2 linked regions of the Niveibacterium microcysteis genome follow. The protein of the gene in region 2 interacts with the protein of the main gene of each other region in a pairwise test. Links are inferred from orthologs where the notes say so. Each region holds a gene or a part of one and is shown on either strand. Other genes may lie near its edges.

The links. Proteins that work in one complex are often made in the same cells at the same time.
Region 1: the proteins of JY500_RS18745 (region 2) and JY500_RS15600 interact in binary tests that used the Escherichia coli proteins (3 or more experiments, as listed by UniProt). The link is inferred for Niveibacterium microcysteis from one-to-one orthologs.

The regions. Positions count from the first base shown.
Region 1 is NZ_CP071060.1:3,431,630-3,437,189, forward strand. What follows is about bases 1,803-4,779. They hold JY500_RS15600 (RodZ domain-containing protein), read right to left. Parts: upstream 3,774-4,779; coding sequence 2,832-3,773; downstream 1,803-2,831. Other genes in these bases: ispG (flavodoxin-dependent (E)-4-hydroxy-3-methylbut-2-enyl-diphosphate synthase), read right to left, coding at 1,803-2,826; pilW (type IV pilus biogenesis/stability protein PilW), read right to left, coding at 3,770-4,564; rlmN (dual-specificity RNA methyltransferase RlmN), read right to left, coding at 4,567-4,779. In the rest of the region: JY500_RS15585 (YfgM family protein), read right to left, coding at 1-247; hisS (histidine--tRNA ligase), read right to left, coding at 234-1,538; more of ispG, read right to left, coding at 1,576-1,802; more of rlmN, read right to left, coding at 4,780-5,560.
Region 2 is NZ_CP071060.1:4,109,316-4,114,708, reverse strand. The notes cover bases 878-3,687. They hold JY500_RS18745 (rod shape-determining protein), read right to left. Parts: upstream 2,900-3,687; coding sequence 1,856-2,899; downstream 878-1,855. Other genes in these bases: JY500_RS18735 (aldo/keto reductase), read left to right, coding at 3,434-3,687; gatC (Asp-tRNA(Asn)/Glu-tRNA(Gln) amidotransferase subunit GatC), read left to right, coding at 3,133-3,420; mreC (rod shape-determining protein MreC), read right to left, coding at 878-1,750. Outside these bases: mrdA (penicillin-binding protein 2), read right to left, coding at 1-296; rod shape-determining protein MreD, read right to left, coding at 313-834; more of mreC, read right to left, coding at 836-877; more of JY500_RS18735, read left to right, coding at 3,688-4,420; Asp-tRNA(Asn)/Glu-tRNA(Gln) amidotransferase subunit GatA, read left to right, coding at 4,448-5,393. UniProt on the Escherichia coli protein: Forms membrane-associated dynamic filaments that are essential for cell shape determination. Acts by regulating cell wall synthesis and cell elongation, and thus cell shape.

The DNA.
Region 1 (5,560 bases), 680 kb from region 2 along the record:
GTTCGGCGATGATGCCCGACGCTTCGCGGATCTTCTGTGCATCCTTGGCCTCAACGGCCTGCATCAGGCTTGCGTAGATCACGCTTGCTTCGCCCGATTGCTTGTTGCGGTAATACTCCCAGCCACGCCAGCCAACAACGGCCACGGCCAAGACCACTGCGCCGATCGTCAGCAAATTGCCCCACTTCTCCCACCAGGCCTTGAGCGTTGCAATCTGTTCCTGTTCTTCGAGGTCAAACGCTGCCATCTTCTTCTTCCACGTTGTAGAGCAGAGCGGCGAGGGTCTCGCCGAGTTGTGCAGCAGGCAGCCGGCGTTGCTCGCCGCCTTCCCGCAAAAGCTTGAAACTGGCCTCTTCGGCTGCCGCCTCGTCGTCACCAACGATGACCGCAACTGCCGCGCCGGACGCATCGGCCTTCTTCATCTGGTTCTTGAAGTTGCCGCCGCCACAATGCAACACGACCGCAAAGCCATCCTCGCGAAGCTGTTCCGCCAGACGGAATGCGAAGCGCGAGGCGGCATCGCCTTGGTGTACCAGATATACATCGGGAACCGAGCGCGCGGCATCGCCCTGCGAGACCTCCCACAGCATCATCAGACGCTCGATCCCCATGCCGAAACCACAGGCCGGGGTCGGCTTTCCGCCCAGCTGTTCGACGAGGCCATCGTAACGACCGCCGCCACACACGGTTGCCTGGGCACCGAGTTTATCGGTCACCCATTCGAACACGGTGCGGTTGTAGTAGTCCAGCCCGCGGACCAGACGCGGATTGATGCGAAAAGGAATCGCGGCCTCACGCAGCAGCGTCTGAACGCCTTCGAAGTGCGCCAGCGATTCGACGCCAAGGAATTCGGCGAGCTTCGGCGCGGCTTCGACGAGCGCCTGCATCGCCGGATTCTTGGTGTCCAGGATGCGCAGCGGATTCGAGTGCAGACGACGCTGAGCGTCTTCGTCCAGTTGATCGCGATGCGCCTCGAAATAGGCGATCAGGGCCTGGCGATGCGCTGCACGCTCGTCGCTGGAGCCAAGCGTGTTGAGCTCGAGCGTGATGTCCTCTTCAAGACCCAGATCGCGCCACAGACGCGCGAGCATCACGATATGCTCAGCGTCGATGTCCGGACCTGTGTAGCCGAAGGCTTCCACACCAAACTGGTGGAACTGGCGCTGGCGCCCCTTCTGCGGCCGCTCGTGGCGGAACATCGGGCCGTTGTAATAGAGCCGCTGCGGACCTGACGAATTGATCAGGTTGTGCTCAAGCACGGCACGCACGCACGGTGCTGTGCCCTCGGGACGCAGTACCAGCGGATCGCCGTTCAGGCGATCTTCGAAGGCGTACATCTCCTTCTCAACGATGTCGGTGTGCTCACCGACGCCACGCACGAAGAGCGGTGTGAATTCAAGAATCGGCGTGCGGATCGGGCGATAGCCATAGCTACGCAGCCAGCCGCGCACGATCTCCTCGAACAGCTCCCAGCGTTCGGCGTCGTCGGGCAGGATGTCGTGCATGCCACGCACGCCCTGAATCAGTTTCTGTGCCATCAGCTACCTGTTCAATGTCTCGTCGGCGTCGGAACGCTCAGACGGTCTTTCTTGTGTATTTGCGCGCTACGTAGGCGTCGATCAGCCCGATGAACTCCTGGGCGATGTTGTCACCGCGCAGGGTCACGGTCTTTTCCCCATCCTCGAAGACCGGCGCCGCCGGGGTTTCACCGGTACCGGGCAGCGAGATCCCGATGTTCGCGTGCTTGCTCTCACCGGGCCCATTGACGACACACCCCATCACTGCAAGCGTGAGGTTCTCGACGCCGTCGTACTGGGTCTTCCATTCCGGCATCTTGTCGCGCACGTAGCCCTGCACCGACTGCGCGAGTTCCTGGAAGAAGGTGCTGGTCGTGCGCCCGCAGCCGGGGCACGCCGTCACCATCGGGGTGAAGGCACGCAAGCCCATGCTCTGCAGGATTTCTTGCGCAACGATCACTTCCTGCGTCCGGGCGCCGCCCGGTTCCGGCGTCAGCGAGACACGAATCGTGTCGCCGATACCTTCCTGTAGCAGCACACCCAGCGCCGCGGTGGAGGCCACGATGCCCTTGCTGCCCATGCCGGCTTCGGTCAGACCAAGGTGCAGCGGATAGTCGCAGCGCGCAGCCAGCATGCGGTAGACGGCGATCAAATCCTGCACGCTCGACACCTTGGCGGACAGGATGATTCGGTTGCCGGCCATGCCAAACTCTTCAGCCTTGGCTGCGGACTCCAGCGCCGAGGTGACGAGCGCCTCGCGCATCACCGCCTGCGCATCCATCGGTTCGGCACGGCTGGCGTTCTCGTCCATGATGCGCGCGAGCACCGACTGGTCGAGACTGCCCCAGTTCACGCCGATGCGGACCGGCTTGTCATACTTGCAGGCCAGCTCGATGATCGCCGCAAACTGCGGATCGCGCTTCTGGCCGGAGCCGACGTTGCCCGGATTGATGCGGTACTTGTCCAGCACCTCCGCGCACTCGGGGTAGGCCGTCAGCAGGCGATGGCCGTTGTAGTGGAAGTCACCGACCAGCGGCACATCCACGTTCATCTTCAGCAGCTGCTCGCGAATCTTCGGCACTGCCGCCGCCGACTCTTCGTTATTCACCGTGATGCGCACGATCTCGGAGCCAGCCCGCGCGAGTTGCGCGATCTGGATTGCCGTCGCGATGTGGTCTGCCGTGTCGGTGTTGGTCATCGACTGCACGACGATCGGCGCATCCGACCCAACGCGGACACGCCCGATGCGAACTTCACGGGTACGGTGGCGAGCGGCCGGCTTTCCGCCGAATGGATCGAGAACAGGCATCAGCATCACTTCACGGAAAGGCGCGCCACACTCACCTTGGTGTAGGGCGCGAGATCGACCGGGCGGCCGTTGTATTCGACTTTGACGTTCGGCGCGTTGCCAATCACCAGCGCAAACGGTGCCGTGCCCTGCACCGTCTGTGTCGAACCGGCTTTGCTAAGGCGCGAGAACACCACGCTGCCGGAGGCATCACGCACCTCGACCCATGCGTCCTGCGCGAACGAAAAATTCAAACCGCCCTGCGCTGCACCAACCGGCGCCGACTGCTGCGCGAGTGGCGTAGGCGCCGATTGCGGAGCGGCAGGTTTGACTGCGGCAACGGGTGACGATTGCGCCGCCGAGGCGGTAGCCGGCAGCGATTGAGCAACAACCGGCTCGGACGCGCTCGCGGCAGGCTCGACCTGCGCGGTCACAACGGCCGTCTCTTCGGTGTGCGGCGGGAAGATCGGCTCGGACGCCGCAACGGCCGCAGACTGACTCACCCCACGCTCAACACCCGGAGTGGCACCACGGCCAAACCAATTGAAGCTCGACCACACCAGCCCCAGCGCGACAATCGCGCCTACCACCATGACGGCTGGCAACGGGGACGCCGACCGATAGCCCGACGGGCGGCGCGGCACGGAGCCTTCGGCATTCGATTCAGGCGCGAGCTTCAGATCCTCGCCACGTGCGGGCTGCTCCATGCGTTCAAGCAGCGGTGCAGGATCCAGACCGAGATAACGCGCGTAGTTGCGGACAAAGCCGCGTGCAAAGGCACTGCCCGGCAACTGATCGAAAGCCTCGCTCTCGATCGCTTCGATCTGGCGAGGGGTCAGCTTCAGCGTGGAAGCGACTTCGGCGATACCAAGATTGCGAGCCTCACGTGCCTGCTTCAGGGCAACGCCCGACGCAGCAACGCCGGGGGCATTCGCGTAGCTGTGTGATTCCATTGACGTAGCGCTCAATCAAAGCGCTCCTGCAAATAGTCCTGATATTCCTGCGAACTGGTGAAGCGGCGGCGCAGCTGCGCGGTGTAAGCGGCTTCGGCCTCCCGGTTGCCCAGCTTCCGCTCAACACGCAAACCCAGCCAGACTGAGGCCGCGGTTGGTTCGCCTACACGGTTCAGGTCGGCCACAAGGTCGCGCGCCTTCTGCATCTCGCCTTTGCGGTATGCGATGTTCGCAAGGTTGAAGAGCGCGGTTGCGTTATTCGGGTCGAGCGCCAAGGCGCGAGCGAACTGCCCGCGGGCCGCATCCTCGTTCTTGAGCTTCAGGTAACACAGGCCCGAATTGGTGTACGGGCGGGTCGGGGTTTCGTAGTACGGGTTCTGGGCTGCCTTCGCGAGCAACTCAAGACCGCGCTGCTCCTGTCCACCGTTGCACAGGAACCAGCCGAAGCTGTTGTTGATTTCGGGATCACCGGGCGCCAGCGACAGGGCGCGCTCAAACTCCGACTGCGCGGCTTTCTGCTCATCCAGGTACATATGCACCAGCGCCTGCAGATGATGCGCAGCGGCGTAGCTCGGGTCCTCCTGGACCGCAATCCGCGCCTCCTCCATCGCAACGCCAAGGCGGCCGGCCTTGACATACTCATTGCCCAACTCGACGTGGGCCCGCGAGCGTTTTCGCGCCTCGGTGGTGACCGGCTGATCGGTCGAGGGTCGGTCAGCAACGCCGGCTCCGCCTTGCGACGAAGGGGTACTGCAGGCGGATACTGCCGCCGCAGTCGCGAGCACAAGCATGAGCGAACGAGCCACGATCAAGATCTGACCTCCGTAAGCGAAATGGTGCGCCGCGTAGTGCGGCGCGTTTTATCGATAACCTGCCCGGCGAGCTGACCGCAGGCGGCATCGACGTCGTCGCCGCGGGTCTTGCGGGTGGTCGTCACGATTCCGGCATCGATCAGAATCTGGGCAAAACGCTTGATCCGGGGTGCCGGTGAGCGTTCGTAGCCCGAATTCGGGAACGGATTGAACGGAATCAGATTGAATTTGCACGGCACATCGCGCGTGAGTGCGATGAGCTGCCGGGCATGCTCGTCCTGGTCATTGACCCCGTCGAGCATGACGTATTCGAAGGTGATGAAGTCACGCGGCGCGCGCTCGAGATAGCGCCGGCAAGCCGCCATCAGTTCCACCAGGGGGTACTTCTTGTTGATCGGCACGAGCACGTCGCGCAGCGCGTCGTTGGGCGCGTGCAGCGACACGGCAAGCGCCACCGGGCAGGCGTCGCGGAGGCGATCCATCGCCGGCACGATGCCCGAAGTCGACACCGTCACGCGACGGCGCGAAAGGCCGTAGGCGTGATCGTCGAGCATCAGGTTCAGCGCCGACACCACGTTGTCGAAGTTCGCCAGCGGCTCGCCCATACCCATCATCACGACGTTGCTGATGATGCGTTCGCCGTCCGGGTCCGCACCCAGCAGGCGGTTCGCCATCCACAGCTGACCGATGATCTCGGCGGCCGTCAGGTTGCGGTTGAAGCCCTGCTTGCCGGTCGAACAGAAGGAGCAGTCCAGCGCGCAGCCGGCCTGCGAGGAAATGCACAGCGTGCCCCGCGTCGTTTCCGGAATGAACACGCTCTCGACCGCGTTGGCGTTGCCCACATCGAACAACCACTTGCGCGTGCCATCGGTGGAGATGCTGTCGCGGATCGGATTGGGCGGCACGATGCAGGCCGATTCCTGCAGCTTGGCGCGCAGGCTCTTGGCGACATCGGTCATCGCCTCGAAATCGGTCTCCCCGAAGCGGTGA
Region 2 (5,393 bases):
TCGATCGTGGCATCCAGATCCTTGATGCGACTTGGCGTGATCTCCAGCGTGTAGGCGGAGTAGTTGCGCGCCAGCACCAGCCCGTTGCGATCGACGATCAGGCCGCGGTTCGGCACGATCGGTACCAGCGAGATGCGGTTGTCCTCCGCTCGCGTGCTGTAGTAATCGTGCTTGATCACCTGCAGCCAGACGAAGCGCGCAACCAGCAGGCCGAAACAGAAAAAGACGAACACGCTCGCTGCCAGCACGCGGCCGCGGAAGCGCGAGATCTCCTGTTCGGGTGTCTTGAATTCCATCGATCTTCGACGCCGCTCAGAGAGGACGGTTCTGGTCGCGCTCGATCGGCTGCATCTGCGGCAGCAGCAGCACGAAGTGCGCGGGGAACCACAGCAACGCGGTGGTGAAGGTGGTGAAGAAGTACTCCCAACCCGGGAATTCCGCCCCGGCGATCAGGCGCACCACCAGCATGACGATCTGCGTCATCAGGAACAGCGGCACCATCTGCAGCGCCTGTGCCGCGGGCGGGAACCACAGCAGGCGGCGGCTCATCGTGCTCGCGATGAAGGCGAGCAGCACATAGGCCAGCGCATGCTGGCCGAGCGCCGAACCGTAGCCGATGTCGGTCAGCAGGCCGAGCCAGAAGCCGGCGCCCATGTTGACGCGTAGCGGTTCGCGCACGCACCAGAAGGCAAGTACCAGTGCGACAAAGTCCGGCACGCCCGGCAGTGCGCGGGTAGGAACCAGATTCAGGGTCAGGCCGAGGAACAGGGTGATCCACACCCAGCCCATGCGGACCGGCAGCAGGATTCGGCTGGAGCGGTGCGTCGGCTGCATGTCACTTCCTCTTCGGGCGGCCGCCCGGCGTGGTTGCGGCCGGGGCCGGATCGTTGGCGGTAGGGTCTTCGAGCGGTTTGACGTTGCGGCCGATCACTAGCACGGCACCGCTGCGTTCGATGCCGGCGACCGGCTGGCAGACGAAGCGTGCAAAGCCGCGTGCATCGTCGCGATTGACCTTCACGACTTTCGCGACCGGCAGGTCGGGTAGGTAGATTCCATCAAGCCCCGAGGTAACGACCACGTCGCCGGGTTCGACGTCCGCGTTGGCCGCGAGGTAACGCAGTTCGAGCATGCCGCCGCCGGCGCCGAACATCACGGCGCGCTGGCCGGTGCGTACGACCTTCACCGGAATCGCCTGGTCCTTGTCGGTCAGCAGCGTCACTTCCGCTTGCAGCGGGAACACGCGGGTCACCTGGCCGACCACGCCGGCGTTGTCGATCGTCGCGAGTCCGCGCTCGATGCCGTCGCGCTCGCCACGATCGATGATCACACGGCGTGCGAACGGATCGCGCGCGGTGTAGAGCACTTCGGCGGCGATGCTGCGGGCGCCGACACGCTCACGCATCGCGAGCAGCTCGCGCAGCTGATGGTTCTCGTTTTCCAGGCTCTGCTGGCGCAGCAGCCGTTTCGCATCATCCAGCGCGCGGGCGCGCAGGCTCTTGATCTCGCTCTGCAGGCTGCTGAGCGACGAGAAATAGTCGTAGGTCCGATTCGCCCACTCGGCCGGTGTTGAAGCAGCGATCTGCAGCGGATACGTCAGCACCGTGACGCCGTGGCGCACGGTTTCGAGATAGCGGAAACGCAAATCCGCGACCAGCAGACCGATCGACAGCACAAGGTAGAGCGTGAGCCGCGCAGAGGCTGGCAGGCCGCGCTTGAAAAATGGAGGAGGCTGGTGACCGACGACGGACATGGTGTCTGGGCGCTTCGGTTCGCGTGCGGAAAGCCTGCGGCGTGGGGTGAACGGGCAACGCGCGCTTCACGCGCGCGCTGCCAAGTGGCTTGCTTCGCGGCGAGCTTACTCGTTGGCGAAGATGTTGCCGAGCTTGTCCATTTTTTCGAGCGCCATGCCCGAGCCGCGGACGACGCAGGTCAGCGGATCATCGGCGACGATCACCGGCAGGCCGGTTTCTTCCATCAGCAGGCGATCGAGGTCGCGCAGCAGCGCGCCACCGCCGGTCAGCACCATGCCGCGTTCGGCGATGTCGGCACCCAGTTCCGGCGGGGTCTGCTCGAGCGCGTTCTTGACGGCCGAGACGATGGAGTTGAGCGGATCGGCCAGCGCTTCGAGGATCTCGTTGCTGGAAATCGTGAAGCCGCGCGGGATGCCTTCGGCCAGGTTGCGGCCCTTGACTTCCATCTCGCGCACTTCGGAGCCCGGGAAGGCCGAGCCGATTTCCTTCTTGATGTTCTCGGCGGTGGTTTCGCCGATCAACATGCCGTAGTTGCGGCGGATGTAGTTGACGATCGCTTCGTCGAACTTGTCGCCGCCGACGCGCACCGAGTTGGCGAACACCGTGCCGCCCAGCGCGATGACGCCCACCTCGGTGGTGCCGCCGCCGATGTCGACCACCATCGAGCCGGTCGCGTCCGCCACCGGCAGGCCGGCGCCGATTGCGGCGGCCATTGGTTCTTCGATCAGGAACACTTGCGAGGCGCCGGCGCCGAGCGCCGATTCGCGAATCGCGCGGCGCTCGACCTGGGTCGAGCCGCAGGGCACGCAGATGATGATGCGTGGGCTCGGCGCGAGCATCGAAGAAGGATGCACCTTCTTGATGAACTGCTTGAGCATCTGCTCGGTGACGGTGAAGTCGGCGATCACGCCATCCTTCATCGGGCGGATCGCGGTGATGTTGCCCGGCGTCTTGCCCAGCATCTGCTTGGCTTGCGCACCGACGGCCTGGATCGTTTTCTTGGCGTTGGGGCCGCCTTCGGTGCGGATCGCAACGACCGACGGTTCGTCGAGCACGATGCCGCGGCCGCGGACGTAGATCAGGGTGTTGGCAGTGCCGAGGTCGATCGCGAGATCGTTCGAAAAATAGGAACGCAGGAATCCGAACATGTCTGAGTAAATCCGTGTTTTGTCTGGGGGTGTGCCCGGGGCGGTGCGGGGTGCGCCCTTGTGGCGCATGGCCGGTTGCGGATGTCGCGAACCGGGGCGGCCGTTCCGCGAGCGAATGAGCCCACGCTTGGCAGCAAACCGCCGTTCGGCGGTGCCCAGCACCCGTCCGGCTAGGGCGGGTAAAGGGTCTATGATAACCTATTCAATTCCTTGTTTTGAATGAAATTCCGGCCATGTCGCTGACTCACGACGACGTTCACCGCATCGCGCGGCTTGCCCGGCTCGAGCTGGACGAACAGGAGGCCGCGGCCTCGCAGGAAAAGCTCAACGGGATTTTCGGCCTGATTGAACGCATGCAGGCTGTCGATACCACCGGTGTCGAACCGCTTTATCACCCCCAGGCCGTTGCGCAGCGCCTGCGCGAAGACCGCGTGTCGGAAACCGATCGTCGCCACGCCTATCAGGCGGTGGCGCCGCAGGCGGAAGACGGTCTCTACCTGGTTCCGAAGGTCATCGAGTAAGCGGGAGGCTGCCATGCAGCAACGCAGGCTGGGCAAGACCGGTTTTGATGTTTCCGAGATCGCGCTGGGTACCTGGCAGGTCGGTGGACGCTGGGGCGATGTATTTTCGGACGCCAACGCCGAGACGATCCTGAATCGCGCGATCGACGCCGGCATCAACTTCATCGACACCGCCGACGTGTATTCGGCCGGGATGTCGGAAGCCGCGGTCGGCCGTGTCGTGCGCGCGCGGCGCGAGCGCGTGTTCGTGGCCACCAAATGCGGCCGCCAGATTTCGCCGCATGTGAATGCCGGCTACACCGTCGAGCGCCTGCGCGGGTTTGTCGAGGCCAGCCTGAAGAACACCGGCCTCGACGCGCTGGACCTGATCCAGCTGCACTGCCCGCCGACCGAGGTGTTCTACCGGCCCGAAATCTTCGGCCTGTTCGACGACCTCAAGCGCGAGGGCAAGATCCTCAACCTCGGCGTCAGCGTCGAGAAGGTCGAGGAGGCGCTGAAGGCGATCGAGTACCCGAACGTGACCACGGTGCAGATCATCTTCAATATGTTCCGCCACCGCCCGGCCGGGCTGTTCTTCGAACAGGCGGCCAAGCGCGACATCGGCGTGATCGTGCGGGTGCCGCTGGCGAGCGGATTGCTGTCGGGCAAGTTCGGCCGCGAGACCACCTTCGGTGCGGAAGACCATCGTCACTTCAACCGCGATGGCGCTGCGTTCGACAAGGGCGAGACCTTCTCGGGCGTGCCGTACGAACTGGGCCTGCAGGCGGTCGAGGAACTCAAGCGGGTGTTCCCGGACCACACGCCGCTGGCGCTCTGGGCGCTGCGCTGGGTGCTGATGTTCCCGCAAGTGTCGACGGTGATTCCGGGCGCATCCCGCCCCGACCAGCTCGACGCCAACCTTGCAGTCGAAGGACTGCGTGCGCTCACCGACGCCGAAATGGCGGCGGTGCGCGATATCTACGAACGATTGATCAAGCCTTCGGTACACCACCTCTGGTGATCGCGGGCACTGCCACACGGATCCAACGTGCTTGAACTGAGCCTCAAACAGCTTGCTGCCGGCCTCTCGGCAAAACAGTTTTCCAGCGTCGAGCTGACGCAGACTTTCCTCGACCGCATCGCCGCGCTGAACCCGGCGCTCAACGCCTTCATCACGGTCGACCGTGATGGCGCGCTGGCGCAGGCGGCGGCCGCCGATGCCACACGCGCGGCCGGGGCGGTGGGCCCGCTCGCCGGCATCCCGATCGCGCACAAGGACATCTTCTGTACCGAGGGCGTGCTGACGACCTGCGGCTCGAAGATCCTGTCGAACTTCGTCAGCCCCTACGACGCCACCGTCGTGGCGCGCCTCAAGGCGGCCGGCACGGTGATGCTGGGCAAGACCAACTGCGACGAGTTCGCAATGGGTTCGACCAACGAGCACTCGGCCTACGGCGCGGTGAAGAACCCGTGGGATGTGTCGCGCGTACCGGGCGGCTCTTCGGGCGGCTCCGCGGCTGCGGTGGCGGCGCGCCTGGCGCCGGCGATCACCGGTACCGATACCGGCGGTTCGATCCGCCAGCCCGCCTCGCTGTGCGGCGTCACCGGCCTGAAGCCCACCTACGGCGCCGTGTCGCGCTGGGGCATGGTGGCCTATGCGTCGTCGCTCGATCAGGGCGGTCCGTTTGCGAAGAGCGCCGAGGACTGCGCGATCCTGCTCAACGCCTTCGCTGGCTTCGACGAGAAGGATTCGACCTCCGCCGAGCGCGAGACCGAGGACTACACCCGCCTGCTCGCGAAGGCGCCGGCCGATCCGGCCAAGCCGCTTGCCGGCGTGCGCCTTGGCGTGCCGAAGGAATACTTCGGCGAGGGCCTCGCCGCCGATGTGCGCGAAGCGATCGAAGCCGCGATCCGCGAGATGGAAAAGCTCGGCGCGGTGCGCGTCGAAGTGAGCCTGCCGAAGACCGAGCTGGCGATCCCGGCTTACTACGTGA